Regions from separate parts of the Lysinibacillus sp. FSL K6-4013 genome, predicted to be linked through region 3. Evidence: a T-box and tRNA genes for the amino acid it is inferred to sense, from the RefSeq annotation. Region 3 holds a T-box; the other regions hold tRNA genes.

Region 1 (9,599 bases), 440 kb from region 3:
GAGGCCGATAGGCGTAGGCGATGGACAACAGGTTGATATTCCTGTACCACCTCCTCACCGTTTGAGAAATGGGGGGACGCAGTAGGATAGGGTAAGCGCGCCGTTGGTTGTGCGCGTCCAAGCAGTAAGGCGTGTGTGTAGGCAAATCCGCACACTGTAACGTTGAGCTGTGATGGCGAGTCCGTATGGACGAAGTTCCTGATTTCACACTGCCAAGAAAAGCCTCTATCGAGGTGAGAGGTGCCCGTACCGCAAACCGACACAGGTAGTCGAGGAGAGAATCCTAAGGTGTGCGAGAGAACTCTCGTTAAGGAACTCGGCAAAATGACCCCGTAACTTCGGGAGAAGGGGTGCTCTTGAGCGTGCAAGCGCATGAGAGCCGCAGTGAATAGGCCCAGGCGACTGTTTAGCAAAAACACAGGTCTCTGCAAAACCGTAAGGTGACGTATAGGGGCTGACGCCTGCCCGGTGCTGGAAGGTTAAGAGGAGTGGTTAGCGCAAGCGAAGCTGCGAATTGAAGCCCCAGTAAACGGCGGCCGTAACTATAACGGTCCTAAGGTAGCGAAATTCCTTGTCGGGTAAGTTCCGACCCGCACGAAAGGCGTAACGATCTGGGCACTGTCTCAACGAGAGACTCGGTGAAATTATAGTACCTGTGAAGATGCAGGTTACCCGCGACAGGACGGAAAGACCCCGTGGAGCTTTACTGTAGCCTGATATTGAATTTTGGTACAACTTGTACAGGATAGGTAGGAGCCAGAGATCTCGGAGCGCCAGCTTCGAAGGAGGCGTCGGTGGGATACTACCCTGGTTGTATTGAAATTCTAACCCATGCCCCTTAGCGGGGCAGGAGACAGTGTCAGGCGGACAGTTTGACTGGGGCGGTCGCCTCCTAAAAGGTAACGGAGGCGCCCAAAGGTTCCCTCAGAATGGTTGGAAATCATTCGTAGAGTGTAAAGGCACAAGGGAGCTTGACTGCGAGACCTACAAGTCGAGCAGGGTCGAAAGACGGGCTTAGTGATCCGGTGGTTCCGCATGGAAGGGCCATCGCTCAACGGATAAAAGCTACCCCGGGGATAACAGGCTTATCTCCCCCAAGAGTCCACATCGACGGGGAGGTTTGGCACCTCGATGTCGGCTCATCGCATCCTGGGGCTGTAGTCGGTCCCAAGGGTTGGGCTGTTCGCCCATTAAAGCGGTACGCGAGCTGGGTTCAGAACGTCGTGAGACAGTTCGGTCCCTATCCGTCGTGGGCGTAGGAAATTTGAGAGGAGCTGTCCTTAGTACGAGAGGACCGGGATGGACACACCGCTGGTGTACCAGTTGTCTTGCCAAAGGCATCGCTGGGTAGCTATGTGTGGACGGGATAAGTGCTGAAAGCATCTAAGCATGAAGCCCCCCTCAAGATGAGATTTCCCATTACGCAAGTAAGTAAGATCCCTCAAAGACGATGAGGTAGATAGGTTCGAGGTGGAAGTGTGGTGACACATGGAGCTGACGAATACTAATCGATCGAGGACTTAACCAATATGTTTGAAACATTCAATGTATCGTTTATCCAGTTTTGAAAGAATAAAATATTAGAATATACTTGTAATTTTTATAAGTTATGTTATAATAAGTATTGTCTTTCAAATAGTCTAGTGATGATGGCAAAGAGGTCACACCCGTTCCCATACCGAACACGGAAGTTAAGCTCTTTAGCGCCGATGGTAGTTGGGGGCTTCCCCCTGTGAGAGTAGGACGTCGCTAGGCTATATACTAAAATTATTCCGAAGTAGCTCAGTTGGTAGTAGCACCTGACTGTTAATCAGGTTGTCGCAGGTTCGAGTCCTGCCTTCGGAGCCATTCTTGGAGAGTTGTCCGAGTGGCCGAAGGAGCACGATTGGAAATCGTGTAGGCGGTTAACACTGTCTCAAGGGTTCAAATCCCTTACTCTCCGCCAGCACTTTGATGTGTTCCAAACGATGGCCCCTTGGTCAAGTGGTTAAGACACCGCCCTTTCACGGCGGTAACACGGGTTCGAATCCCGTAGGGGTCACCATTTAAATACCCAGATGGAGGATTAGCTCAGCTGGGAGAGCATCTGCCTTACAAGCAGAGGGTCGGCGGTTCGAGCCCGTCATCCTCCACCATTATTTTTACAACATTATAGTATTATCGCGGGGTGGAGCAGTGGTAGCTCGTCGGGCTCATAACCCGAAGGTCGTTGGTTCAAATCCAGCCCCCGCAACCAAATGGTCCCGTGGTGTAGCGGTTAACATGCCTGCCTGTCACGCAGGAGATCGCCGGTTCGATCCCGGTCGGGACCGCCATTTATTTTAAAATATGGGTCAGTAGCTCAGTTGGTAGAGCATTAGATTGAAGCTCTAAGTGTCGGCGGTTCGATTCCGTCCTGACCCATCTTGTTTTTTTGCCGGTTTAGCTCAGCAGGTAGAGCAACTGACTTGTAATCAGTAGGTCGTGGGTTCGATTCCTATAGCCGGCACCAGATTTTCCCGGAGGGGTAGCGAAGTGGCTAAACGCGGCGGACTGTAAATCCGCTCCTTAGGGTTCGGCGGTTCGAATCCGTCCCCCTCCACCAGTTTTATTATTTTAGGGGCATAGTTCAACGGTAGAATAGAGGTCTCCAAAACCTTTGGTGTGGGTTCGATTCCTACTGCCCCTGCCAATTAATTTTATGGCGATTGTGGCGAAGTGGTTAACGCACCGGATTGTGGTTCCGGCATTCGTGGGTTCGATTCCCATCAGTCGCCCCATCTAATATAAAATTAATAAACATCATAATACAATGGCGATTGTGGCGAAGTGGTTAACGCACCGGATTGTGGTTCCGGCATTCGTGGGTTCGATTCCCATCAGTCGCCCCATTGTTGGGGTATAGCCAAGCGGTAAGGCAACGGATTTTGATTCCGTCATGCCTAGGTTCGAATCCTAGTACCCCAGCCATTTTTGCGGAAGTAGTTCAGTGGTAGAACACCACCTTGCCAAGGTGGGGGTCGCGAGTTCGAACCTCGTCTTCCGCTCCATGTATGACGGCGGCATAGCCAAGTGGTAAGGCACGGGTCTGCAACACCCTTATCACCGGTTCAAATCCGGTTGCCGCCTCCATATTTTAACTGTTAATCGGTTTATCCGATTTTTTTTATCTCCATTATGCCGGTGTGGCGGAATTGGCAGACGCGCACGACTCAAAATCGTGTTCCTTTGGAGTGTCGGTTCGACCCCGACCACCGGTATCAATTACAACGAAGAATCCTTGATTTATTAGGGATTCTTTTTTTATTGTAAAAAATTATAGAATGTATATAAACATAGATAAAAAAGAGGTAGACTGAATGGGTCTTATTGTTGCCTATACAACAGCTATATTATATGTAATCACGATGATCGTGGTAACGTTAACTAATAGATAAATGTGTGCTTGTCTTCTATTATAGATACTATATTCATACAACAATTGATATTCACAGTTCGTATAAAATAGTAAGACCGTGATTAGAAATCAAAAAATAGCAATTCATTCAAGGCGAGGTTCTATAACAAAATAAGATTTTAGCAAGTAAAGATAAATAAAATTCACAAAAGAAGCCACTCTATGGGTGATCTGACCCGAAAAAGTTAGACATATTTAGTTAAGCAACTTCTAAGACCTGAATTCGGTATTCCACCGGACTTAGGTCTTTTAATTTTGCCTTTATTCGTTTGTGATTGTAATAGTAAATATAGTCATGGAGTTCCTGTTCAAAATGTGCCATGGATTCAAATTCTTGTAGATACAGGAGTTCAGATTTTAATAAGCCAAAGAAATTTTCAATAACTGCGTTATCCAAACAATTGCCCTTACGGGACATACTCTGCGTAATCCCGTGTTGTTTTAATGTTTGTTGATACTTTTTCATTTGATAATGCCAACCTTGATCTGAATGAAGAATGACTTGATCACCTGATTCGAGGCGCTCCAATGCTTGTTCTAACATATTATGGACTAGTTTATACACTGGACGCTTCATTACCGTGTATGCAATGATTTCGCCATTACATAGATCAAGGACGGGTGATAAATAGCGTTTCTCACCAAATAGATGGAACTCTGTCACGTCTGTTACCCATTTCTCGTTCATTTTTTCCGCTGTAAAATCGCGTTGTAATATGTTTGGGGCAATTTTTCCGACGTTACCTTTATACGAACGATATTTCTTCATGCGGACTTCACACTTTATGCCAATGGCATTCATCAAGCAGTTAATCGTTTTTGGATCGTGATGAATACCAAATTTTTTTAATTCTTTGGTGATCCGACGATAACCATAACGTCCCTTATGTTCATGATAAATGGACTGAATTGCGACTTTCACATCAGCGTATTTATCATGACGATTCAAACGCTTTTCCCAGTAATAATACGTACTACGTGGAATATCAGCGACTTTGATTAATTCCACTACTTCATAGATTTCCTTCAGTTCATAAATTACTTGCGCTTTGATTTGATTGGTAATTTTTCTTGCATTTGAACTAAAGTATTCAACTTTTTTAAGTACGCATTCTCCATTTCTAATTGTTTAATTCGTGCTTCTAACGCCTCAACAGATCCTTCAGCTGGTGTTGATTTCGTTGTTCTTTTTGTCTCTTTTTTCATAGATGGATGCCCCTTTTTCTTAGAAACAAGGGCATCATAACCACCAACTTCAAACTTCAACTTCCAATTCCGAATCATGCCAGGAGATGAAATATTGAATAGTGCAGCTGTGTCTCTCGAAGATGTACCTGTCTCGTTCATATAATTAAGTACATTCATTTTATAGTCAGCTGAATAGTTTGTATAGGACTTTAAGAAAGTCTCTACGCCATTTTTTTGATAACGGCGAACCCATTCACTGACGATCTGAGCTGTCACACCGATATCTTTCGCAATTTCGATCAAAGTTTCATTTCCATTTAAATATCGTTGAACTGCTTGAATACGTTGTTCAGCACTTACTTTTGCCATAAAAAAACCCCCGTAAAAGTTAGATTGGTGTCTAACTTTTACGGGGCAGTTCAGGGATAAAAATGCCTTTATAGAGTGGCTTTCTATATCATCCCTACATTTTAACGATTAGTTCATGCTCTGTTCATTTAACAATTATAAGCTATGAGTAATCAAAGAAATGGAGGGGTTAGTGATGAATCTTGCCTGGAAAGAAATGAAGAAGAATAAAGTACGGTTTTTAATCTTGGGCTCCATTATCTTCCTAGTTAGTTTTTTAACGTTTATTATCTCGGGTTTAGCAAATGGTCTGTCACAGGATAATGCTGCTTTAATTAAGGATTTACCGAAGGGACAATTTTATATGGCTGAGGATGCGGATGGAACGTTTAATCTTTCAAGAATCGATAGCAATCTCCAGCAGGAAGTCTTTAGTAAAGAAAAAGAGGCAGTAGCTTTTTCGATCCAGATGGGCTTTTTAAACGATCAGGATGATAAACAGCAAAGTGTAGCCTTTGTGACATCAACGGAATCTAAACTTTTTAGCAATGTGCAACAAAACGAGGTGCTTTTGGATCGTTCGCTGCAAGATAAAGGAATTCAAGTTGGAGATATATTAACGAATAATCAGTACGGTGGAAAGTTTATTGTAACAGGTTTTGTAGAGCAAAAAAAATATAGCCATGCTCCCGTTGTTTATATTAGTGAAAAGGCTTATCAGGAGATGTATCGAGTGGATGATAAGCAGTTAATTTATGTACCAAATAGTGAGCCGAAAGATATTAAGGGATTGCAAGCTTATAGCAATAAAGAGTTTCTCAATACTATCCCTAGTTATAATGCGGAACAGTTATCTTTAAATATGATTATCTGGTTTTTAGTGGTGATTAGTGGGATGTTGTTTGCTATTTTCTTCTATATGATGAATGTACAAAAAATTGGCTTGTATGGCATTTTAAAAGCGATTGGATTAAAAACAAGTAAGCTATTTAAAATGATTTGGACACAGATGGCTATTATTACAATTTTTTCACTTATTGTATCAGTCAGCCTTAGCCAGCTTTTCAACGTCGTTGCTCCTAAGGGGATGCCATTCACCTTATCAATGGGTACTACAGCACAGTTATCCATTGTGTTCCTCCTCATAGGCTTTATCGGTGCTACATTATCAGGAATGCAAATTAAAAAAATTGAACCGTTACAAGCAATACAGCAGGGGGAGGCTTAATCATGACGGTATTTACAATGGATGAAGTACGAAAAACGTTTAAGAATGGAGAAGTCGAGGAGGAAATCTTAAAGGGCATCAATCTTTCTTTAAAAGAGGGAGAGATTACAGCATTGGTAGGTGCTTCTGGCTCTGGGAAAAGTACATTATTAACGATAGCAGCAGGATTACAACCAGCAACAGATGGGCAAGTGCTATTTGAAGAACAAAATCTAACTATGATGAGCCCTGAACAGATACGAAAATTACGTGCAAGTAAATTCGGCTTTGTTTTTCAATTTGCACATCTCGTCCCATTTTTGACAGTGGAGGAGCAATTGTTATTAATGTTAGATGTTGCTGAATCTTCATTAAAAAAGAATGAACAGAAATATGAAGTCAATCGGCTATTGGAGTTAGTTGGAATGGAACATCGTAAAACTGCCTATCCTTCCTCCTTGTCAGGGGGAGAGAAGCAACGTGTAGCAATTGCACGTGCTATTATTCATCAACCGAAAGTATTGTTTGCTGATGAACCAACGGCTAGTTTAGATTCACAGCGCTCTAAAGAGATTATGGTGTTATTAAGAACATTAACAAAAACTTTAAATATAACAACATTATTAGTGACGCATGACGAAGAAATGTTGGCATATACAGATCGTATTATTAAAATGAGCGATGGTGTCGTATTATAAAATAAGCAAGGCTCCCATTAGAAGGGAGCCTTGTGAAACATTAGGTTAAACGTGCATTACGACTCACTTTACAAACCATTCTCATTAACGCTTTGTGTAAAAAAGGAAAAATAGTAAAAACAACATCCAGTGTTTTGCGCATTGGCATTGGACAAATGATAGGCTTATTTTGATGAACACCCTCTATAGCCATTTTTGCAATTCGCTGAGGTGAGATCATTTTTTGCTGCTTTAATTGTTGGGTGATAATTGATTTATCCATATGAATCGCCTTTGCATTATCGAAAATTGGTGTATCCACAAACGTTGGACATAAAGTACTCACCTTAATCCCGAATTCCTCAGCCTCATAGTGTAGAGAGGTTGTTAGTCCTATAACAGCATGTTTGGTAGTAGCGTATGCAGTAGAAAAAGGAGAAGGTCCTAACCCTGCAGCAGAGGAGGTATTGACGATATGACCAAAACCTTGTTTTTTCATAAGTGGGTAGCCTATTTGAGTCCCATAAATGACACCCCATAAATTAATGGCCATAATTTCCTTCCAATCCTCAATAGTCATTTCACCCATCTCCCCATACATAGCGATACCAGCATTATTAAACAGATAATCTATACGGTGAAATTCTTCAAATACATCATGAATGACAGAAGTTACATTTTTGTAATCGGTTACATTTAAATGTACAAATTTTACATGGGCGATATCCTTATTTAACTCTGCTTCTAACACACGACCCTCATGATCTTGAATATCAGCAATAATGACAAATATATGGCGAGCAATTAATTCCTGGCAAATAGCCTTTCCTATCCCTGATACACCACCTGTAACAACTGCAACCTTTCTCATCTTTAGAACCTCCCGATTTTGTCTCCTTCGACTTTATAAAGTTCAATGATAGAGCTATATTGCTGTGCCACTATATCAGCACCTTTACTATTCAAATGAACACCATCTAAAGTTACATGTAGCCCTCTTTTTTGAGATAATTTATCGATACGTAAAGGACTTTTGTAAAATAAAACATCCAGTAGGACTCTTATTACATTCGTATTAATAAAGCCTGAGCACTCCAAATGTTCTAAATGCTCTTTAAAGAGATTTTGCATATTTACAAAATAAACATTGCCAGATTTCATTGAAATAGACTCCATAACAGACGTTAATTGTGTTATTTCTTTGTTAGAGGGATTTTGAAGATCTTCTCCTACTAATGTTGGAGATACTAACACTACATTTTTAGAAGCGGCATGTGCCTTCTCTACTACTTTGAGGCAGTACTCTTCGAATTCAATATGATCCTTCGCCACTGGTTGTGCTTGCACCTTTAATAATTTTGAATAGACGTCATTGACGCCTATCCAAATAATAAGGAGATCATAGGAAGATTGGAGTGGTGCTTTTTCCAAGCGAGTAAATAAACTTTTAATCGTCTCGCCTGGATTGCCAAGATTATCGAATGAAATATGAGGATATTGAAGTTTCAAGACATTATAAAATGAAACGCCTGGACGACCTTCTGTTAAGCTATCACCTATTAAACCTACTTTCATTTAAATCCCACCTTTTTTAATTTCTTTTAAGAAAATCGTTATTGCCTGTTGAAAGAGTGGTTCTAATGATTTTAAATTTTGAGTATTGGTGAGCTGACATAATCCACCTAGCCATGTACCAAGTAAGATGGTCCATGTATCAACATTGCCATTAATAAATTCGTTTTTGTCGATGCCCTCTTGAAGAATTGCTCGATAAGCATTCATTGGCGTAATAGCTAAATTAAATAACTGTTGTATAGAATCAGGACTTGATTTTGGATTAGATGCCAGTTCCTGACCTGACTTTAGTAAAGGTGTTTGATACTCATAGAGGACATGCATGGCCATACCATACAATTTATCTGTTGATGTGGTGTATGAAGATTCTTGTTGCAACCATTTGTCATGCCAATTTTTCATCGATTGCTGCGCCAAAAGCACAAATAACTTTTCTTTATTTTCGAAATGATAATAAATATGTCCTTTACTATAACCAGAGGCTTTCGCAATATCACCAACAGATGTCTGATTATAGCCATGTTGAGAAAATAATTGGATGGCGTGTTTGATAATTTCAATCTTTGCCTTATCACTGTCATAGCGTCTTTTACTCAATGTTGTACTCCTTTAATGATTTGAACAGTCGTTCTAATTTAATTATACATAATTTTCTAACTAATTAAATACATAAATTTTTTATTCGGAATATTGTCAAAATTCTAAAGCCTTTAGGAAGGGAATTCCAATTAATTGTTGAATTATTTGTTATGCTAAAAATAAAGAGGAGGCATATGGATGGGAAGAGTGATTGGCTTTGAATTAAATAGTCAGGAACCGGAGAAAGCGGCAGCTTTTTATAGTAAAGTGTTTGGCTGGGAGGTGGCAGCTCCAAATTGGGATTATTGGGCAGTTATGACTGGAAATGAAGACAAAGCTGGAATAAATGGTGGCATTGGTAAAGGACCAAGCGATTTTCCACATGGTACAAGAATTCAAATTGAAGTCGATGCAATTGACGAAGTCATTGCACAGGCAAAACACAACGGTGCTACTATTTTGCGTGACAAAATGGCGTTTGATGATTTCTATCTTGCTTATTTGGTCGATCCGACTGGAATAGGGATTGGATTAATTCAATATAAAAATAACGAATAAAGTCTCTTTTAATAGAGGCTTTTTTCATTTT
Region 2 (9,599 bases), 1.6 Mb from region 3:
AACAACATGAAAAAGGAGAATAGAATTAAAGGAGAATAGAAAAAAGCATGTAACACACATCTGTGCTACATGCTTGATGACCCGTACGGGATTCGAACCCGTGTTACCGCCGTGAAAGGGCGGTGTCTTAACCACTTGACCAACGGGCCGTGGCTCCGAAGGCAGGACTCGAACCTGCGACAACCTGATTAACAGTCAGGTGCTACTACCAACTGAGCTACTTCGGAATAATGATGGGCCTAAATGGACTCGAACCATCGACCTCACGCTTATCAGGCGTGCGCTCTAACCAGCTGAGCTATAGGCCCATTTTGGAGCGGGTGATGAGAATCGAACTCACGACATCAGCTTGGAAGGCTGAGGTTTTACCATTAAACTACACCCGCAATAATGGTGGGTCAGGACGGAATCGAACCGCCGACACTTAGAGCTTCAATCTAATGCTCTACCAACTGAGCTACTGACCCGAAAATGGAGGAGGTAGAGGGATTCGAACCCCCGCGCGGTGTTACCCGCCTGTCGGTTTTCAAGACCGATCCCTTCAGCCAGACTTGGGTATACCTCCAAAAATATTAAAATGGTGGAGCCTAGCGGGATCGAACCGCTGACCTCCTGCGTGCAAGGCAGGCGCTCTCCCAGCTGAGCTAAGGCCCCATTAATCATGAAAGATGGTCGGAATGACAGGATTCGAACCTACGACCCCTTGGTCCCAAACCAAGTGCTCTACCAAGCTGAGCTACATTCCGTAAACATGAATTTATTGGCGCGCCCGACAGGAGTCGAACCCATAACCTTCTGATCCGTAGTCAGACGCTCTATCCAATTGAGCTACGGGCGCATATTAATTAAAAAATGATGAGCCATGAAGGACTCGAACCTTCGACCCTCTGATTAAAAGTCAGATGCTCTACCAACTGAGCTAATGGCTCATAAAAAAAGAAAAAATGGCTGGGGTACTAGGATTCGAACCTAGGCATGACGGAATCAAAATCCGTTGCCTTACCGCTTGGCTATACCCCAATGTTAAAATGGGGCGACTGATGGGAATCGAACCCACGAATGTCGGAACCACAATCCGATGCGTTAACCACTTCGCCACAATCGCCACTATATAAATTTATAATAGCTGTATATGAACGAGTACCTCAATACCTGGCAGGGGCAGTAGGAATCGAACCCACACCAAAGGTTTTGGAGACCTCTATTCTACCGTTGAACTATGCCCCTAAAATGGTGGAGGGGGACGGATTCGAACCGCCGAACCCTAAGGAGCGGATTTACAGTCCGCCGCGTTTAGCCACTTCGCTACCCCTCCAAGGGAATGGTGCCGGCGATAGGAGTCGAACCCACGACCTACTGATTACAAGTCAGTTGCTCTACCAACTGAGCTACACCGGCAATAATAATGGCGGTCCCGACCGGGATCGAACCGGCGATCTCCTGCGTGACAGGCAGGCATGTTAACCGCTACACCACGGGACCAAAATGGTGGAGGATGACGGGCTCGAACCGCCGACCCCCTGCTTGTAAGGCAGGTGCTCTCCCAGCTGAGCTAATCCTCCACAAAAAATAAGCGAAGCGACGTCCTACTCTCACAGGGGGAAGCCCCCAACTACCATCGGCGCTAAAGAGCTTAACTTCCGTGTTCGGTATGGGAACGGGTGTGACCTCTTTGCCATCATCACTTCACTTATTCAGCTGAAAGACTTATTCTTTCAAAACTAGATAAACGATACATTGAATGCTTCAAACATATTGGTTAAGTCCTCGATCGATTAGTATTCGTCAGCTCCATGTGTCACCACACTTCCACCTCGAACCTATCTACCTCATCGTCTTTGAGGGATCTTACTTACTTGCGTAATGGGAAATCTCATCTTGAGGGGGGCTTCATGCTTAGATGCTTTCAGCACTTATCCCGTCCACACATAGCTACCCAGCGATGCCTTTGGCAAGACAACTGGTACACCAGCGGTGTGTCCATCCCGGTCCTCTCGTACTAAGGACAGCTCCTCTCAAATTTCCTACGCCCACGACGGATAGGGACCGAACTGTCTCACGACGTTCTGAACCCAGCTCGCGTACCGCTTTAATGGGCGAACAGCCCAACCCTTGGGACCGACTACAGCCCCAGGATGCGATGAGCCGACATCGAGGTGCCAAACCTCCCCGTCGATGTGGACTCTTGGGGGAGATAAGCCTGTTATCCCCGGGGTAGCTTTTATCCGTTGAGCGATGGCCCTTCCATGCGGAACCACCGGATCACTAAGCCCGTCTTTCGACCCTGCTCGACTTGTAGGTCTCGCAGTCAAGCTCCCTTGTGCCTTTACACTCTACGAATGATTTCCAACCATTCTGAGGGAACCTTTGGGCGCCTCCGTTACCTTTTAGGAGGCGACCGCCCCAGTCAAACTGTCCGCCTGACACTGTCTCCTGCCCCGCTAAGGGGCATGGGTTAGAATTTCAATACAACCAGGGTAGTATCCCACCGACGCCTCCTTCGAAGCTGGCGCTCCGAGATCTCTGGCTCCTACCTATCCTGTACAAGTTGTACCAAAATTCAATATCAGGCTACAGTAAAGCTCCACGGGGTCTTTCCGTCCTGTCGCGGGTAACCTGCATCTTCACAGGTACTATAATTTCACCGAGTCTCTCGTTGAGACAGTGCCCAGATCGTTACGCCTTTCGTGCGGGTCGGAACTTACCCGACAAGGAATTTCGCTACCTTAGGACCGTTATAGTTACGGCCGCCGTTTACTGGGGCTTCAATTCGCAGCTTCGCTTGCGCTAACCACTCCTCTTAACCTTCCAGCACCGGGCAGGCGTCAGCCCCTATACGTCACCTTACGGTTTTGCAGAGACCTGTGTTTTTGCTAAACAGTCGCCTGGGCCTATTCACTGCGGCTCTCATGCGCTTGCACGCTCAAGAGCACCCCTTCTCCCGAAGTTACGGGGTCATTTTGCCGAGTTCCTTAACGAGAGTTCTCTCGCACACCTTAGGATTCTCTCCTCGACTACCTGTGTCGGTTTGCGGTACGGGCACCTCTCACCTCGATAGAGGCTTTTCTTGGCAGTGTGAAATCAGGAACTTCGTCCATACGGACTCGCCATCACAGCTCAACGTTACAGTGTGCGGATTTGCCTACACACACGCCTTACTGCTTGGACGCGCACAACCAACGGCGCGCTTACCCTATCCTACTGCGTCCCCCCATTTCTCAAACGGTGAGGAGGTGGTACAGGAATATCAACCTGTTGTCCATCGCCTACGCCTATCGGCCTCGGCTTAGGTCCCGACTAACCCTGAGCGGACGAGCCTTCCTCAGGAAACCTTAGTCATACGGTGGACGGGATTCTCACCCGTCTTTCGCTACTCATACCGGCATTCTCACTTCTAAGCGCTCCACCAGTCCTTCCGGTCTGACTTCAACGCACTTAGAACGCTCTCCTACCACTGACATCGTAGATGTCAATCCACAGCTTCGGTGAATCGTTTAGCCCCGATACATTTTCGGCGCAGCGTCACTCGACCAGTGAGCTATTACGCACTCTTTAAATGATGGCTGCTTCTAAGCCAACATCCTGGTTGTCTGTGCAACGCCACATCCTTTTCCACTTAACGATTACTTTGGGACCTTAGCTGGTGGTCTGGGCTGTTTCCCTTTTGACTACGGATCTTATCACTCGCAGTCTGACTCCCGTGTATAAATATCTGGCATTCGGAGTTTGTCTGAATTCGGTAAACCGGGATGGCCCCCTAGTCCAAACAGTGCTCTACCTCCAGTATTCTCATCACGAGGCTAGCCCTAAAGCTATTTCGGAGAGAACCAGCTATCTCCAAGTTCGATTGGAATTTCTCCGCTACCCACACCTCATCCCCGCACTTTTCAACGTGCGTGGGTTCGGGCCTCCAGTAAGTGTTACCTCACCTTCACCCTGGACATGGGTAGATCACCTGGTTTCGGGTCTACGACCACGTACTACATCGCCCTATTCAGACTCGCTTTCGCTGCGGCTCCGCCTTCTAAAGCTTAACCTTGCACGTAATCGTAACTCGCCGGTTCATTCTACAAAAGGCACGCTATCACCCATTAACGGGCTCTAACTACTTGTAGGCACACGGTTTCAGGATCTCTTTCACTCCCCTTCCGGGGTGCTTTTCACCTTTCCCTCACGGTACTGGTTCACTATCGGTCACTAGGTAGTATTTAGCCTTGGGAGATGGTCCTCCCGGATTCCGACGGAATTTCACGTGTTCCGCCGTACTCAGGATCCACTCAGGAGAGAACGAACTTTCGACTACAGGGCTTTTACCTGCTCTGGCGGACCTTTCCAAGTCGCTTCATCTAACTCGCTCTTTTGTAACTCCGTATAGAGTGTCCTACAACCCCAAGAGGCAAGCCTCTTGGTTTGGGCTCTTCCCGTTTCGCTCGCCGCTACTCAGGGAATCGATTTTTCTTTCTCTTCCTCCAGGTACTTAGATGTTTCAGTTCCCTGGGTCTGCCTTCAAGACGCTATGTATTCACGTCAAGATACTACGCGATTAAACGTAGTGGGTTCCCCCATTCGGAAATCTCCGGATCAAAGCTCACTTACAGCTCCCCGAAGCATATCGGTGTTAGTGCCGTCCTTCTTCGGCTCCTAGTGCCAAGGCATTCGCCGTGCGCCCTTAATAACTTAACCAAGTTATTAAGCCTATAAAAAAACTTAAAAAATAAATGTGTTTGTTACAATTTCAATGTCGTTTTATCCAGTTTTCAAAGAACAAGTTTTGAAGTATTTCATTCAGAAAGAATGAACCTTCAAAACTGAACGCAAAACGTAATCTTACAAACCCAAGGTTTGTATTCCGAAATAATCCTTAGAAAGGAGGTGATCCAGCCGCACCTTCCGATACGGCTACCTTGTTACGACTTCACCCCAATCATCTATCCCACCTTCGGCGGCTGGCTCCAAAAGGTTACCTCACCGACTTCGGGTGTTACAAACTCTCGTGGTGTGACGGGCGGTGTGTACAAGGCCCGGGAACGTATTCACCGCGGCATGCTGATCCGCGATTACTAGCGATTCCGGCTTCATGTAGGCGAGTTGCAGCCTACAATCCGAACTGAGAACGACTTTATCGGATTAGCTCCCTCTCGCGAGTTGGCAACCGTTTGTATCGTCCATTGTAGCACGTGTGTAGCCCAGGTCATAAGGGGCATGATGATTTGACGTCATCCCCACCTTCCTCCGGTTTGTCACCGGCAGTCACCTTAGAGTGCCCAACTAAATGATGGCAACTAAGATCAAGGGTTGCGCTCGTTGCGGGACTTAACCCAACATCTCACGACACGAGCTGACGACAACCATGCACCACCTGTCACCGTTGCCCCCGAAGGGGAAACTATATCTCTACAGTGGTCAACGGGATGTCAAGACCTGGTAAGGTTCTTCGCGTTGCTTCGAATTAAACCACATGCTCCACCGCTTGTGCGGGCCCCCGTCAATTCCTTTGAGTTTCAGTCTTGCGACCGTACTCCCCAGGCGGAGTGCTTAATGCGTTAGCTGCAGCACTAAGGGGCGGAAACCCCCTAACACTTAGCACTCATCGTTTACGGCGTGGACTACCAGGGTATCTAATCCTGTTTGCTCCCCACGCTTTCGCGCCTCAGCGTCAGTTACAGACCAGAAAGTCGCCTTCGCCACTGGTGTTCCTCCAAATCTCTACGCATTTCACCGCTACACTTGGAATTCCACTTTCCTCTTCTGCACTCAAGTCCCCCAGTTTCCAATGACCCTCCACGGTTGAGCCGTGGGCTTTCACATCAGACTTAAAGGACCGCCTGCGCGCGCTTTACGCCCAATAATTCCGGACAACGCTTGCCACCTACGTATTACCGCGGCTGCTGGCACGTAGTTAGCCGTGGCTTTCTAATAAGGTACCGTCAAGGTACAGCCAGTTACTACTGTACTTGTTCTTCCCTTACAACAGAGTTTTACGATCCGAAAACCTTCTTCACTCACGCGGCGTTGCTCCATCAGGCTTTCGCCCATTGTGGAAGATTCCCTACTGCTGCCTCCCGTAGGAGTCTGGGCCGTGTCTCAGTCCCAGTGTGGCCGATCACCCTCTCAGGTCGGCTACGCATCGTCGCCTTGGTGAGCCGTTACCTCACCAACTAGCTAATGCGCCGCGGGCCCATCCTATAGCGACAGCCGAAACCGTCTTTCAGTCTTTCACCATGAAGCAAAAGAGATTATTCGGTATTAGCCCCGGTTTCCCGGAGTTATCCCAAACTATAGGGTAGGTTGCCCACGTGTTACTCACCCGTCCGCCGCTAACGTCAAAGGAGCAAGCTCCTTTTCTGTTCGCTCGACTTGCATGTATTAGGCACGCCGCCAGCGTTCGTCCTGAGCCAGGATCAAACTCTCCATAAAAGAAATTTGATTAGCTCAAATTGTTTTGCTGGCATCATGTTTGATGTCCAAAATTGTGTTTTGTTTACTAGCAAAGCTAGCTACTTAAAACTTTATTGATTACGTTTTGCTTGTTCAGTTTTCAAGGTTCATGTTTTGTTTTGTTTTAGCGTGTCACCCTGGCGACTTGTATAATACTACACCCTTATTTTTAAAAGGTCAACACTTTTTAATAAAAAACTTTATTTTTTTTATTATCAACGGAAAACTTCCTATATTAATAACTATAAAATCTAATCACAAGCTAGTTCAATGTTAGACCATGAACTAGAAAATAATTTTATCATAATTTCCTACAAAAAAATAATAGATCTTTAAAAAAAACAAAAAACTCGGTAGAGAAACCGAGTTTTTAAAATGGGAAAAAGAACGGGATGGCTATCATCATCACAATAAACATAATAATTTGTAACGGTATCCCTATTCTTACAAAATCCATAAATTTATAGCCCCCTGCCGTCATTACCAGTGCATTCGTGGGGGAAGCAATTGGCGTAGCAAACGCCATACTTGCTGCGACTGCGACTGCAATCATAAATGTTGTGGGACTAACCTCAATGGCAATGGCAGCACTCATGGCAATGGGGGCAAACAATACAGCAGTTGCCGTATTACTAATGAATTGACCAAAAATGGCTGTCAAAATGTAAATCCCTATGAGTACACCATATGGTCCGAAACCACCTAAAGCATTAATAATACCATCAGATAAAATGGTCATGCCTCCTGTTTTTTCTAACGCTGTCGCCATTGGTAACATAGCAGCCACTAACACAATACTTTCAAAATTCATATTGCTATAGGCATCTTCCATGTTTCTCAAGCAACCTGTTAAAATCATCAGTACGGCACCAATCATCACAGAGATTACAGCAGGAAAAATTTCAAATGCCATCAAAATAATCATGAATAACATAATAATCCCCGCAATTCCAGCTTTGCCTGTAGCCGCTGCCACACTTGCGTGTTCTTTCGGCTGGCCGACAACCACGACATCCTGTGTTTCTCTTGCTAACAAAAGAATTTCATCCCATGCTCCCTGTACTAATATTGCGTCTCCAAATTTTAATTTGTGAGATACCATATCCTGAAGTTTATAACCACCCTTGCGATTAATACCAATGATATTTAGATTGTATTTTTCTCTGAAACCGAGGGAGCTAACCGTTTCATTGATAAAGCTCGAATTAGGGGTAAGCAATACCTCAGCAATACCCAGATGCTTCGATACTAACTCATCGGCTTCCCCTTCTACTAATCCTTGCATCTCAAGATGATAATCCTCAACAAAACGATGAATATCTTCTATTTCTCCTTGAACGTATAACTCATCCTTGGCATGAATGACACTAGTTGGTCCTGCCATTTCTTGATAAGTCATCGGTAATAAATTAATACCCTCCTGAGATTTACGATGAATTTTCATCATACAGAGCATATACTTAGCTGGTAGTTTTAATTCCGCTAACGATGTTTCAATAATAGGCGACTCCTCAGGAACAGAGATTTTAAATAGACGATTATTTAAATCATATTGTTTAATAATTTTTTTGGGCGAAAGTTTATAGCCTTCATTGCTTTGTGTGCGGTTTTGATCATTTGGTAATAAAATATTTCTTACAAGTACTAAATAAGTAATGCCAGCAATCATCCCCACGATGCCAATAGGAGTCACTTCAAAAAAGCCAAGTTTATTATAGCCTCGATCAACTAATAACTGACTGACAATTAAATTGGTTGGTGACGCAATCAGTGTCATCAGACCAGAAAGACTTGCTACATAGGAGAGTGGTAGTAGAAATTTAGAAGGGCTGACTTTCATACTTATTGCTATACTTACAACGATTGGCATCATTAAGGCGACAGTACCCGTATTACTCATAAATGCACCAACCGATCCTACAATAATAAGCAGTAGCACAAATAACTTCAGCTCACTATTGCCTGACCATTTTAGTAAGAGTTGCCCCGCCATGCCTGCCAGGCCCGTACGTAAAATCCCTGCACCCACGACAAATAACCCTGCAATCATTAAAACTACAGAGTTTGAAAAACCAGCTAATGCCTCCGCGGGCGTCAAAATATCCATAATGACAAATGCTAATAGTGACACAATTGCTACAAGATCTGCTCGTATTTTATTGGTCACAAATGCGAAAATTGTTGCTCCTAAAATAAGAAATGTTAATGTAAGCTGCACATTCATGAATTCCTTTCTAACATTAATCATTATTAATTATGGTCCTTTGTCAATTGTTGGGGTGACAAACGAGAGAAGTAAATTTTTTAGTTTACAAGAATCACTTTTCCTGCCCCATCCATTGCTTACGAAGCGTAGCGAGGAAGCAATGGATGGGGCAGGTCGGCTCGTTTCATTTTCTCACCCAACATATAATCCTATTTTTCTATACATGTGTCCTAATAATATTTTCGCTTTAAAGTGCTCATATTTGCGGAAGCCATAAGCATTTCGTTTGAGCACTTTTGATTTATTATTAATACCTTCTAAAAAACCATTTGAATAGTTGAATACAAAGCTATTTAAGATTTCTACCTGCCAGTTTTTTAACGTTTGTATTCGCTTTCTAAATGCAGGAATAGTTGCCTCTTCTACCTTACGGTAAAATGCTTCTAATCCATTTTTAATCTTTTGAATATCCTTTTCTTCTTTGGCCTGTGTAAACCAATGTTTATAATCTTCTTTTAACTCATATGCTTTTTTCAATTCAGGTGATAAACCAAGATAATAATTTAAATACCAACGCTCTTCCTCAGTTAATTTCGCTGAATTTTTATGTAAAACAAATCGCATTTTCTTACACTTTTTGCGATCATAGGCGTGCCATTCTTTTTGAACTTTTCTTCTGACATCATCCAAAGCCCAGTGAATATACCGACAATAATGGAACCGATCTGCTACAATAATCGGTTTCGCTAAAGCTTGATAGACAGCCGCTTTAAAGCTTCCATTCATATCCATAACGACAACTTCCACATCTTGACCGTATTTTTGTAAGTAAGCTTTTATTGTTTGTAGTCGACGATTCGGTAAAATATCAATCGGTTCATGTGTCTCCGCATTCGCTATAATCAGCTGATATTTTCCCGAATCCGTATCCGCTTTATACTCATCAATGGCAATG
Region 3 (9,599 bases):
TAGTTCATGAGTTAACAACAGCCGGTATAGCAGCCATCGGATTAAATGGCTTTGATGGTCAGTTGATGGTCGTAGATTTTTTAGATCAAGAGACTTATGGCTATGTTGGAGCTATTAAAAATATCAATACTTCCTTATTGGAAGCTTTAATGGGTGTAGGGATTGTACCTGTTATTGCCTGCGTAGGTGCGACCGAAGCAGGTCAGGCTCTTAATATTAATGGCGATACGGTAGCAAGTGAAGTTGCTTTAGCGGTCGGAGCAGATAGCCTATTACTTGTTACGGATGTGAGTGGAATCCGTATTCAGGATGAATATCAAGCAATAGCTACACCTACTCTTATAGATCAATGGACAGAGCAGGGTCATATTTACGGTGGAATGATTCCGAAAGTACAAGGAGCGATCGACTGTTTAAGAGCTGGGATTCCTTCCGTACAAATCGTGGGCGCAACATTAATTGGTACAACGATTGTAGCTTCAAGTGAACTTCATTCTTTCTAGTGTTCTAATAGGATAGCTTGAGAAGTATAGTTGTTGAAAGAAACTATTTTAAATGATAGTGGAGATGATAACATGAGTGTTTTATTCGAGAACTACGGCAAGCGTCGTGCACAAATTGTCAAAGGTCAAGGGACAATTGTTGAGGATTCAACAGGGAAGCAATACTTGGATTTTACTAGTGGCATTGCTGTGGTGAGTCTTGGTCACGCCCATCCAGCTATTGTACAGGCACTTCAAGAGCAAAGCGAAAAGCTATGGCATATTTCAAATCTTTTTGAAATACCAGGTCAGGAAAAGGTGGCAGAAAAATTAATTGCTAATACACACTTTTCACATGCCTTTTTTTGTAATAGCGGGGCTGAGGCTAATGAAGCGGCCATTAAATTAGCTCGTAAGCATACAGGCAAACATCATATTATTACATTTGAAAAATCATTCCATGGTCGTACCTTTGGAGCAATGTCTGCAACAGGTCAAGGCAAAGTACATAATGGCTTTGGACCACTCGTAGAAAAATTTTCGATTTTGCCCTTTAATGATGCTGCTACACTTGAAGCAACCGTTGATGATTCTGTGGCAGCTATAATGTTAGAAATGATTCAGGGAGAGGGTGGCGTTAATAGTGTATCGGCAGAATTTGCAGCAGCTATTGCAAAAGTCTGTGAGGAGCAAGGTATACTACTAATTGTTGATGAAGTGCAAACGGGCATTGGGCGAACAGGAACACGCTATGCATTTGAACAAACGGTATTAAAGCCACATATCATAACTTTGGCAAAAGGCTTAGGTGGTGGTTTCCCTGTTGGTGCAATGCTCGGAACTGCTGAGCTTCATGCTACATTTAGTCCAGGAACACACGGTACAACATTTGGTGGAAACCCTCTTGCGATGAATGTGGCACAAGCTGTTTTGAATCATGTGTTTGAGCCGGATTTTTTACAGCATGTACGAGAAATATCTGCCTATTTTGTGGCACAACTAAGGTCTCATTTACCTTCTAGCTATACTGTTCAAGGTCAGGGTCTCTTGTTAGGGATTGGCTGTGGGGACACGGAAATAGCGCCTTATATCGCGGCAGCGGAAGAAAGTGGTCTTTTATTAGTAGGGGCAGGGCCAACAGTTATTCGTCTCTTGCCTCCATTAACGGTCACAAAGGAAGAGATTGATAAAGCAGTAACTATTTTAAAGAACATATTACCGTGATACACTTAAGCAATGAAAGTGAGGCACCAGCGGCAAAAATCCCTTTGAAATTAGGAATGAACAAAGAATCTGCTAGTATCTAGCAGATTCTTTGCGCTATAAATGCTACTGTAGCTGTTTTACTAATGTTGTCACTAATTTTGGTAGCCAATCTTCAAGCTGACTAAACGTAAATCCTGCCTTCTCGGCCTTTGCATTGGACATATACCAATCAGCAGGCACCCCATAAGGAGACTGTGATTCCTCATCACCACCAATGAGGGAAATTTTTGCGCGCTGACCACTCGCTTCTTCGATTAGAGCAATTAGATCTTTGAGAGACATTGCCCCTGATGCGGTAGCATTGTATGGTCCCTCAATAGGAGTAACACCCGCAAAGTATAAAAATTCAGCTGCTTCTTCATCTGTAATATAACTCATCTTTGCATCAATGTTCGGTAAAGTAATCGGCTGATTCTGTAAAATATGTTCAACGTGGAAATGTAAACGTCGAGTATAATCATCTTCACCCATCACAATTGGGAAACGTACAGCTACGACTGGGAATGAAGCTTCTTTGAATAATACTGCCTCCGCTTGTCGTTTTCCTTCTCCATAAGAAAATTGCTCTTGATGTCCCATGCGAATTTGATACTGGTATGGATCAAATTCTTCTTCCTTTTTCATTTTACCATCTACCTCATAGGTTGAAAGAGTAGAAGTAAAGACCAGCTTTTTCGTTTTCCCTTTTAATATCTCGCAAATCGCTTGTGCCTCGTTGGGCGCATAGCAAATATTATCATAGACAATGTCCCATGTTGTATTGGCTAGTGCCTGTTCTAAAGCATCACGATCATTACGATTTACTACTAATTGCTTAACATGTGTACCAAAGGGATTGCCACTTTGACCACGTGTTAAAATCGTTACATTATGTCCATTTTGAATACAAAGATCAACTAGCTTTTTTCCAAAAAAACGCGTGCCTCCTAAAATCAATATGTTCATATATTTTCACCCCTTCAAAATAGTAGTCCTCTTAATAATGACAAAAAAACAGACTAACTACAATTCATAAGTAAAATGCAGTAAGTCTGTTTAATTGATTATCTACTACAAATGCTTGCTAAGGCATAATGGATTAGCGCCTTGACGTTTCAGTTGGAGTAGTGGTATTACCATTGTCTCCTCCGTTTGTGCCATCTCCAGGGTTATCAGATCCATCACCATTGCTTCCGGATCCATTTCCATTATTGGAGCCATTGCCGTTGCTACCAGAACCATCACCGTTATTGGAGCCATTGCCGTTATTACCAGACCCGTTCCCGTTATTGGAGCCATTGCCGTTACTACCCGAACCATTGCCATTGCCATTAGTAGGTGGCGTTGTAGGTGGTATTGGTTCTTGGTCGTTTTCCTCTGGATCAGGTTCGTTTTCACTACCGCCAGTAGACACAACATTGGAGTGTGGTGATGTTAAACCTGTAATATCTACAGCGACCACTACATAAGCTTGTCCACTAGCAACCGTAATGCTTTGTGTTGACTCTAGTACGGACGTTACAAGTGTATTACCGCCATTCGTAACGTTGTAGATACGATAACCAACAACATCATTCGATGACTCTGACCATGATAATGTAGAGCCATTTACTGAAGCTGAGACAGCTGCTGGAGGGCTACCATCTGCTGGGAAATCAACAGCTGATACAGATGAATTCGACAATGTAGAATTCTTTGGTAACAGACTAGCAGGGTTCCCGCCAAGTCTACCTAACATTCGTTTAATAAAGTCTTGATTAATGCCTGCGCCACCTGCTTTTACAAACTCGGCTGGTGTATTTGGCAACGCATTATAAGTTTTTCCTTTAATCGTCACAACACTTGAAGAGGCTAAGCTATCATCAGGTTGTGAGGGTAAAAATACTTTCGCATTAAATAAATCTGAGCGTACAAGACCTGCGCTAGCACAAGCTGCAGAAGGGGCCATGCCGGAAATGCCACAGAATGACGCAGTCACAACATTTTTAGGCGCCTTAAAACTTGTTGGTGGGTCAATTAGCTGAGGGTCCGCATCGTAAACGGCATTCATTAAAGTACCCCATAGCTTATTCACCCGAACGCTTGGCTGTAAATAGGTGTTGTTAAATGCATAAAGTGTACGAGGTTGATCGTAACCCATCCAAACACCAAGAGATACATTAGGGTTATAACCAACTAACCAAACATCTTTATATTCTTGAGAAGTCCCTGTTTTTGCAGCAAAATCAGAAGAGAACTTTAATGTATTTCGTGCCATTGTCCCTGTTCCTTTAGTGAGAACATCACGTAACATATCTGTCACGATATAAGATGTTTCTGGGCTAAATACTTGAACAGGTTCTACTTCATGTTGGTAAACAATATTTCCTTCTTGGTCTTCAATTCGATCAATCATATAAGCGTCAATGAATAGGCCACCATTTGCAAAGGTAGCAAAGGCATTTGTATTTTCTTCAACAGTAGTTCCTTCTCTTAAAGCGCCGATCCCAGTTGCTAGGTTAGTAAAATCATCGGGATGTAATTTTGAGAATCCCATTTTTACTAACAAATCTGCAGGGCGTCTACTAATAATATCATTATATAAACGTAGTGCTGAAATGTTTTGAGAATCTGCTAAAGCTTCACGTGCTGGGATAAGACCTCGCTCATCACTCGTAATATAGTTACTTGGACTCCAAGAACCGACTGAGAATTTCACGTCAACTAATGGGCTACCCGCACCGATTACGCCATACTCAATGGCAGGTCCATAAACAAGTAATGGTTTCATTGTAGAACCGTTAGAACGATAAGCTTGTGTTGCATGGTTTACTTGAGTGGTTTTAAAGTCTCGACCACCAACAAAGCTTAAAATGCGACCTGTCGTATTTTCTATTAAAATACTACCTACTTGTACTGGCATCTCAATATCAATTTCTTCACCAGTAACAGGGTCTTTCCCTTTACCAGTATACGTATGACCATAATACTGGAAGTCTTTTGCTGCTTTTTGCATTGCATCATACATATCTTTATTAATGGTTGAATAAATACGATAGCCTTTTGAACGAACATCACGATCTGCTAAAATCGTATATTTATCCTTTAATTTCTTTTCTGACTTTAAGCGCTCTGGGTCAATCCCATCATCTTTTGCTAGTTTTTCAGCAATAATATCTTTTGCACGAGCTTCAAGCTCATAAGTCAACCAAGGATAACGATCCTCCGCGCGCATTTCTGGTCCACGGAAATCAGCAGCAATATCATAGTTTAACGCTTCATTATACTGTGCATCATCAATATAACCAGCTTCTTTCATACGATAAAGTACTGTTTTCATACGATCAATACCTGGTTTCAAAGCTTCTTCACTTTTCAGTTCACCTGTATTTGTAAATGGTGTATAAGCAAATGGTGCCTGTGGAATACCAGCTATGTACGCAGCTTGAGGAAGAGACAATTCTTTTGCTTTTACGCCAAAAATTCCTTCCGCAGCTGTTTCAACACCTGCAATATTTCGTCCTGAAGAGTTACGACCATAGGGAATGATATTTAAATAAGCCTCTAATATTTCTTCCTTCGTCATAAAATGTTCTAAACGCATCGCCAGTAAAATTTCCTTAGCTTTACGCTCGTATGATACTTCATTAGTTAGTACTTGGTTTTTAATAAGCTGCTGGGTAAGTGTAGAACCACCTGTCTGCGTTGCAGAGTTAGTGACATCTTGTAATAACCCACGAACAACCGCTTTAGGAACAATTCCGTTATGCTCTCGAAAATATTCATCTTCTGTTGCCAGAACAGCATTCACGACCTCTGGTGCAACATTGCTAAGCGAAGTTTCACGTCGATCTAAATCTGTCCTTAATTTCCCAATATAAATATCGTTGGCAAAATAAATCTCACTGGTTTCTTCATAGCTAAAAATTTGATCCCTTAACTCTTGTTTTGAGCGTAATGGTTCTTCTTTGACAAGAGAAGCAAAATAACCAGCTCCAACTGAACCGACAAATACAGTGCCAACCAATGCAAAGACTAAAAATAGTAAAAATAAGTTCCAGGTAACACTACCTGAAATACGTAATTTCTTCATCCATTTTTGTTCAAGTAATTCATCGATCTTTGCATTGATTTTTTCAATCCAATCTTTCAATGTATCGACCTCCTAAAATCTTGTCTATTATAGCACATATTGTTTTAGCACGAACATAGTTATTGACTTTGAAAAAGAATCGTATAAAATTATGTTTATAGTTTTCTGGTGATGAAGAGTTTGCAGTAGTGTCTATATTCCCTGTTTAGAGAGCCAGTGGTTGGTGAAAACTGGTCATAATGTAGAGACGAATTACGTACTTGGAGCTTAGACGTGCGCGCCTGCGATAAAGGCGGCTGAATGAAGTGGAAGGTGGATGACATCTTCAAGCTGGGTGGTACCGCGTTAGTTTGCAACTTAACGTCCCTGCATGCAATTGTTTGCGTGTAGGGACTTTTTTTATTTAAACATGTCCATGCACGTAACGAATTTAACCATTTTAGGAGGAATGAACATGACAAACGAATTATTACAAGATTTAGAATGGCGTGGTTTGCTATACCAACAAACAGATGCGGAAGGCATGGCAAAATTATTAAATGAACAATCCGTATCTTTATACTGTGGGGTAGATCCAACAGCTGACTCCATGCATATTGGACATATTGTTCCATTGTTAACACTTCGTCGATTCCAAAAAGCAGGCCACCGTCCAATTTTACTTGTTGGTGGTGCAACAGGGATGATCGGTGACCCGTCTGGCCGTTCAGAAGAGCGCCAATTACAGACAGTAGAGCAAATCGATAAAAACGTTCAAGGAATCCGTAGTCAATTAGAACGTATTTTCGAATTTGCAGAAGATGGCAATGGTGCTCAGCTTGTGAACAATCGTGACTGGATTGGTAATATAAACACAATTGAATTTTTACGTGATTATGGGAAATTAATTAACGTAAACTACATGTTAGCAAAAGATACGATTGCTTCTCGTCTTGATACAGGAATCTCATTTACAGAGTTTGCCTATACGTTAATTCAAGGTATTGATTACAATCATTTATACAATCACTACAATTGCCGTATTCAAGTAGGTGGCTCTGACCAATGGGGTAATATTACAACAGGGTTAGAGGTTATTCGTAAAACACACGAGGAAGAAACGAAAGCCTTTGGAATTACGATTCCATTAGTAACCAAGGCAGATGGCACAAAGTTTGGTAAAACAGCAGGTGGTGCTGTTTGGCTAGATAGTAAGAAAACATCTCCATATGAGTTCTACCAATTCTGGATCAATGCAGCTGATGCAGATGTCATAAAATACTTAAAAATCTTCACGTTCCTATCTCGTGAAGAAATTGAAGCTTTAGCCGTATCTGTAGAGGAGGAGCCACATTTACGTAAGGCACAAAAGGCACTAGCTGAAGAAATGACTCGTTTAATACATGGTCAAGAGGCATTAGAGCAAGCCATCCGTATTACAGCTGCATTATTCTCAGGAGATCTAAAAGCACTTTCAGCTGAAGAAATGAAGGATGCTTTTAAAGATGTTCCTTCTATTGAAATGGCTAAAGATGATAAAAACATTGTGGACCTACTTGTGGAGGCAGGCATTTCCTCTTCCAAACGTCAAGCACGTGAAGATGTATCAAATGGTGCGATTAGTGTAAACGGTGAAAAGGTAACGGATTTAGAATATGTAGTCGATGCGAAGGATCGTTTAGATGATGCATTTAGCATTGTCCGTCGAGGTAAGAAAAAATATCATATGGTGAAATTTATATAATTTCTATTTGCAAAACCACATCCCATAAAAAGTTGGATGTGGTTTTTTAATCATAAGAAACTTGGAGGTTTTATTTGTTCATATTCTTTAGGATGCAGTATTTTTGCAAGCTTTATAGCACCTTCAATAAGTCGTGGAGAAGGGCGACAATACAGCCATTCTTCCATTACATGGAGCTGTTCCGATTGAATGGCATGTAACTCTTTGGCATATGGACGTTTTAATAAATTAGCAGGTTGGATACGCTCAAATGCTACACCAACCCAAGCCATCATGATATAGTCAGGCTGGCGTTTAACAACATCTGTCCAATCTGTTTGAACACTAGCAAGCTCAACATCTTGAAATAGATTAGTGCCACCAGCAAGAGCGCTAATTTCTGTTAGCCAATTTATTTTCCCAGGAGTGAAAATAGGGTTAGGCCACCATTCCCAATAGAGGGTAGGTTTCTTCGGAATTGTTTGTGCAATGGAATACATTTTTCCGATGGAATGCATGTACTCTTCAGCAATTGTCTTTGCTTGTTCCTCTACTTGACAAGCTTGCCCAAGTGTCAGAAGATCTTGCGCAATTTCTTCTAATGAGTTTGCATTAAAAATAATATGAGGAATATTTCTTTCTTTTAGTGCCTCAATGTTTTTTTCCATACCTGGTACACTCAAAGAAGCCAGAACAAGATCAGGCTGTAATGCCTCTAACGCATCCATGTTAATTGATAAATCTGGCCCAAGCTGTGGCAGATCTTTAACTGTTGATGGCCAATCGGAATAATCATCGACTCCAACGAGCTGGTCTGTCAGCCCTAAATAGGCAACTAATTCTGTATTACTAGGACAAATTGAAATTAAGCGCATATCGTATTCTCCCATCCTTTTTAAGAAAAGTATAGCGAGAGTTTCCATGATAGACAATGTGTGTATTTCGAGCCCATAAAAAAGTGGAGAAAACATTTGTTTTCTCCACCCTATGTCATAGACTTATAGGAAACCGTCGATTAAGAAAGGGCAACTGCCTCGAGTGACTCTTCTTTTTTCACAATAGGTCCCATTGCATTTGTGATGATTTGTTTGATATCCTCTAGTGTTGCTTTACGAGGGTTCGTCTCAGCACACACATCTAACAATGCATTTTTTGCTAAGATCTCAATATCCTCATCTTTTGCCCCTAATTCACGGAAGCCACTAGGAATATTTAAATCTTGTGATAATTTCTCAATAGCTGTAATAGCCTTTTCAGCGGCATCGCGCTTACTTAAACCTTCTACGTTTTCTCCTAATAATTCAGCGATACGAGCAAAGCGCTCTGTACGTGCTGTAACATTAAATCGACAAACATGTGGCAATAAAATAGCATTACACACGCCATGCGGTAGGTTATAGAAACCACCCAATTGATGAGCAATTGCATGAACATAGCCAAGTGATGCATTATTAAAGGCCATTCCCGCTAAAAATTGTGCATATACCATTTGTTCACGAGCTTCTATATCAGCTCCATTTGCATAGGCACGTGGTAAAAATTCAGGAATCAGTTGAAGTACTTTTTCAGCACATGCATCTGTAATTGGTGTAGCATTCGTAGAAACGAATGATTCGATGGCATGTGTTAATGCGTCAACGCCAGTAGCTGCTGTAAGAGCAGGAGGTAAACCAATCATTAGTTCTGGATCATTAATAGAAAGTAACGGAGTCACATGTTTATCCACAATGGCCATTTTTACTTTACGAGCTGTATCCGTAATAATGGTGAAACGAGTCATTTCACTTGCAGTGCCTGCCGTTGTATTAATTGCAATTAATGGCACAAGTGGATTTTGTGATTTATCAACGCCTTCATAATCATGAATGCGTCCACCATTCGAAGCAATAAGTCCGATACCTTTTGCTGCATCGTGTGCGCTACCTCCTCCAAGAGAAACAATAGAATCGCAGTTTTCAGCATGATACACTGCAATACCATCTTCAATGTTTTGATCTGTTGGATTTGGTTCTGCTTTAGGGAAAATTGCTACATCAATTCCAGCAGCTGTAATGATGTTTGCAATTTGTTCTGAGAGACCTAATTTGTGTAGGCCCTC

The links. The T-box of region 3 lies ahead of tyrS (tyrosine--tRNA ligase). A T-box ahead of a tRNA ligase gene usually reads a tRNA of that ligase, here a tRNA-Tyr.
Region 1: it has a tRNA-Tyr gene. The T-box ahead of tyrS (tyrosine--tRNA ligase) is inferred to sense a tRNA for this amino acid. The anticodon was not compared.
Region 2: it has a tRNA-Tyr gene. The T-box ahead of tyrS (tyrosine--tRNA ligase) is inferred to sense a tRNA for this amino acid. The anticodon was not compared.

Annotation. Positions count from the first base shown of each region.
Region 1 is NZ_CP152031.1:3,891,456-3,901,054, reverse strand. It holds rRNA gene MHB39_RS19400 (23S ribosomal RNA) at 1-1,528, shown strand, start outside; rRNA gene rrf (5S ribosomal RNA) at 1,640-1,755, shown strand; tRNA gene MHB39_RS19390 (tRNA-Asn) at 1,772-1,848, shown strand; tRNA gene MHB39_RS19385 (tRNA-Ser) at 1,854-1,945, shown strand; tRNA gene MHB39_RS19380 (tRNA-Glu) at 1,970-2,044, shown strand; tRNA gene MHB39_RS19375 (tRNA-Val) at 2,060-2,135, shown strand; tRNA gene MHB39_RS19370 (tRNA-Met) at 2,162-2,236, shown strand; tRNA gene MHB39_RS19365 (tRNA-Asp) at 2,240-2,315, shown strand; tRNA gene MHB39_RS19360 (tRNA-Phe) at 2,331-2,403, shown strand; tRNA gene MHB39_RS19355 (tRNA-Thr) at 2,416-2,491, shown strand; tRNA gene MHB39_RS19350 (tRNA-Tyr) at 2,501-2,584, shown strand; tRNA gene MHB39_RS19345 (tRNA-Trp) at 2,598-2,671, shown strand; tRNA gene MHB39_RS19340 (tRNA-His) at 2,684-2,759, shown strand; tRNA gene MHB39_RS19335 (tRNA-His) at 2,795-2,870, shown strand; tRNA gene MHB39_RS19330 (tRNA-Gln) at 2,875-2,949, shown strand; tRNA gene MHB39_RS19325 (tRNA-Gly) at 2,955-3,029, shown strand; tRNA gene MHB39_RS19320 (tRNA-Cys) at 3,038-3,111, shown strand; tRNA gene MHB39_RS19315 (tRNA-Leu) at 3,159-3,239, shown strand; one part of gene MHB39_RS19310 (IS3 family transposase) at 3,636-4,540, opposite strand; one part of gene MHB39_RS19310 (IS3 family transposase) at 4,540-4,993, opposite strand; gene MHB39_RS19305 (ABC transporter permease) at 5,169-6,200, shown strand; gene MHB39_RS19300 (ABC transporter ATP-binding protein) at 6,203-6,877, shown strand; gene MHB39_RS19295 (SDR family oxidoreductase) at 6,918-7,727, opposite strand; gene MHB39_RS19290 (SGNH/GDSL hydrolase family protein) at 7,730-8,431, opposite strand; gene MHB39_RS19285 (TetR/AcrR family transcriptional regulator) at 8,432-9,028, opposite strand; gene MHB39_RS19280 (VOC family protein) at 9,209-9,568, shown strand.
Region 2 is NZ_CP152031.1:266,492-276,090, reverse strand. It holds tRNA gene MHB39_RS01425 (tRNA-Glu) at 78-149, opposite strand; tRNA gene MHB39_RS01420 (tRNA-Asn) at 151-227, opposite strand; tRNA gene MHB39_RS01415 (tRNA-Ile) at 235-308, opposite strand; tRNA gene MHB39_RS01410 (tRNA-Gly) at 313-386, opposite strand; tRNA gene MHB39_RS01405 (tRNA-Phe) at 392-467, opposite strand; tRNA gene MHB39_RS01400 (tRNA-Ser) at 473-565, opposite strand; tRNA gene MHB39_RS01395 (tRNA-Ala) at 579-654, opposite strand; tRNA gene MHB39_RS01390 (tRNA-Pro) at 670-746, opposite strand; tRNA gene MHB39_RS01385 (tRNA-Arg) at 762-838, opposite strand; tRNA gene MHB39_RS01380 (tRNA-Lys) at 857-929, opposite strand; tRNA gene MHB39_RS01375 (tRNA-Gln) at 946-1,020, opposite strand; tRNA gene MHB39_RS01370 (tRNA-His) at 1,030-1,105, opposite strand; tRNA gene MHB39_RS01365 (tRNA-Trp) at 1,154-1,227, opposite strand; tRNA gene MHB39_RS01360 (tRNA-Tyr) at 1,232-1,315, opposite strand; tRNA gene MHB39_RS01355 (tRNA-Thr) at 1,323-1,398, opposite strand; tRNA gene MHB39_RS01350 (tRNA-Asp) at 1,407-1,482, opposite strand; tRNA gene MHB39_RS01345 (tRNA-Val) at 1,487-1,562, opposite strand; rRNA gene rrf (5S ribosomal RNA) at 1,574-1,689, opposite strand; rRNA gene MHB39_RS01335 (23S ribosomal RNA) at 1,756-4,683, opposite strand; rRNA gene MHB39_RS01330 (16S ribosomal RNA) at 4,866-6,417, opposite strand; gene MHB39_RS01325 (SLC13 family permease) at 6,809-8,662, opposite strand; gene MHB39_RS01320 (ISL3 family transposase) at 8,837-9,599, opposite strand, start outside.
Region 3 is NZ_CP152031.1:3,449,199-3,458,797, reverse strand. It holds gene argB (acetylglutamate kinase) at 1-503, shown strand, start outside; gene MHB39_RS17055 (acetylornithine transaminase) at 576-1,706, shown strand; gene MHB39_RS17050 (NAD-dependent epimerase/dehydratase family protein) at 1,812-2,693, opposite strand; gene MHB39_RS17045 (transglycosylase domain-containing protein) at 2,827-5,859, opposite strand; T-box leader at 5,962-6,170, shown strand; gene tyrS (tyrosine--tRNA ligase) at 6,254-7,522, shown strand; gene MHB39_RS17035 (cobalamin-binding protein) at 7,573-8,376, opposite strand; gene MHB39_RS17030 (iron-containing alcohol dehydrogenase) at 8,517-9,599, opposite strand, start outside.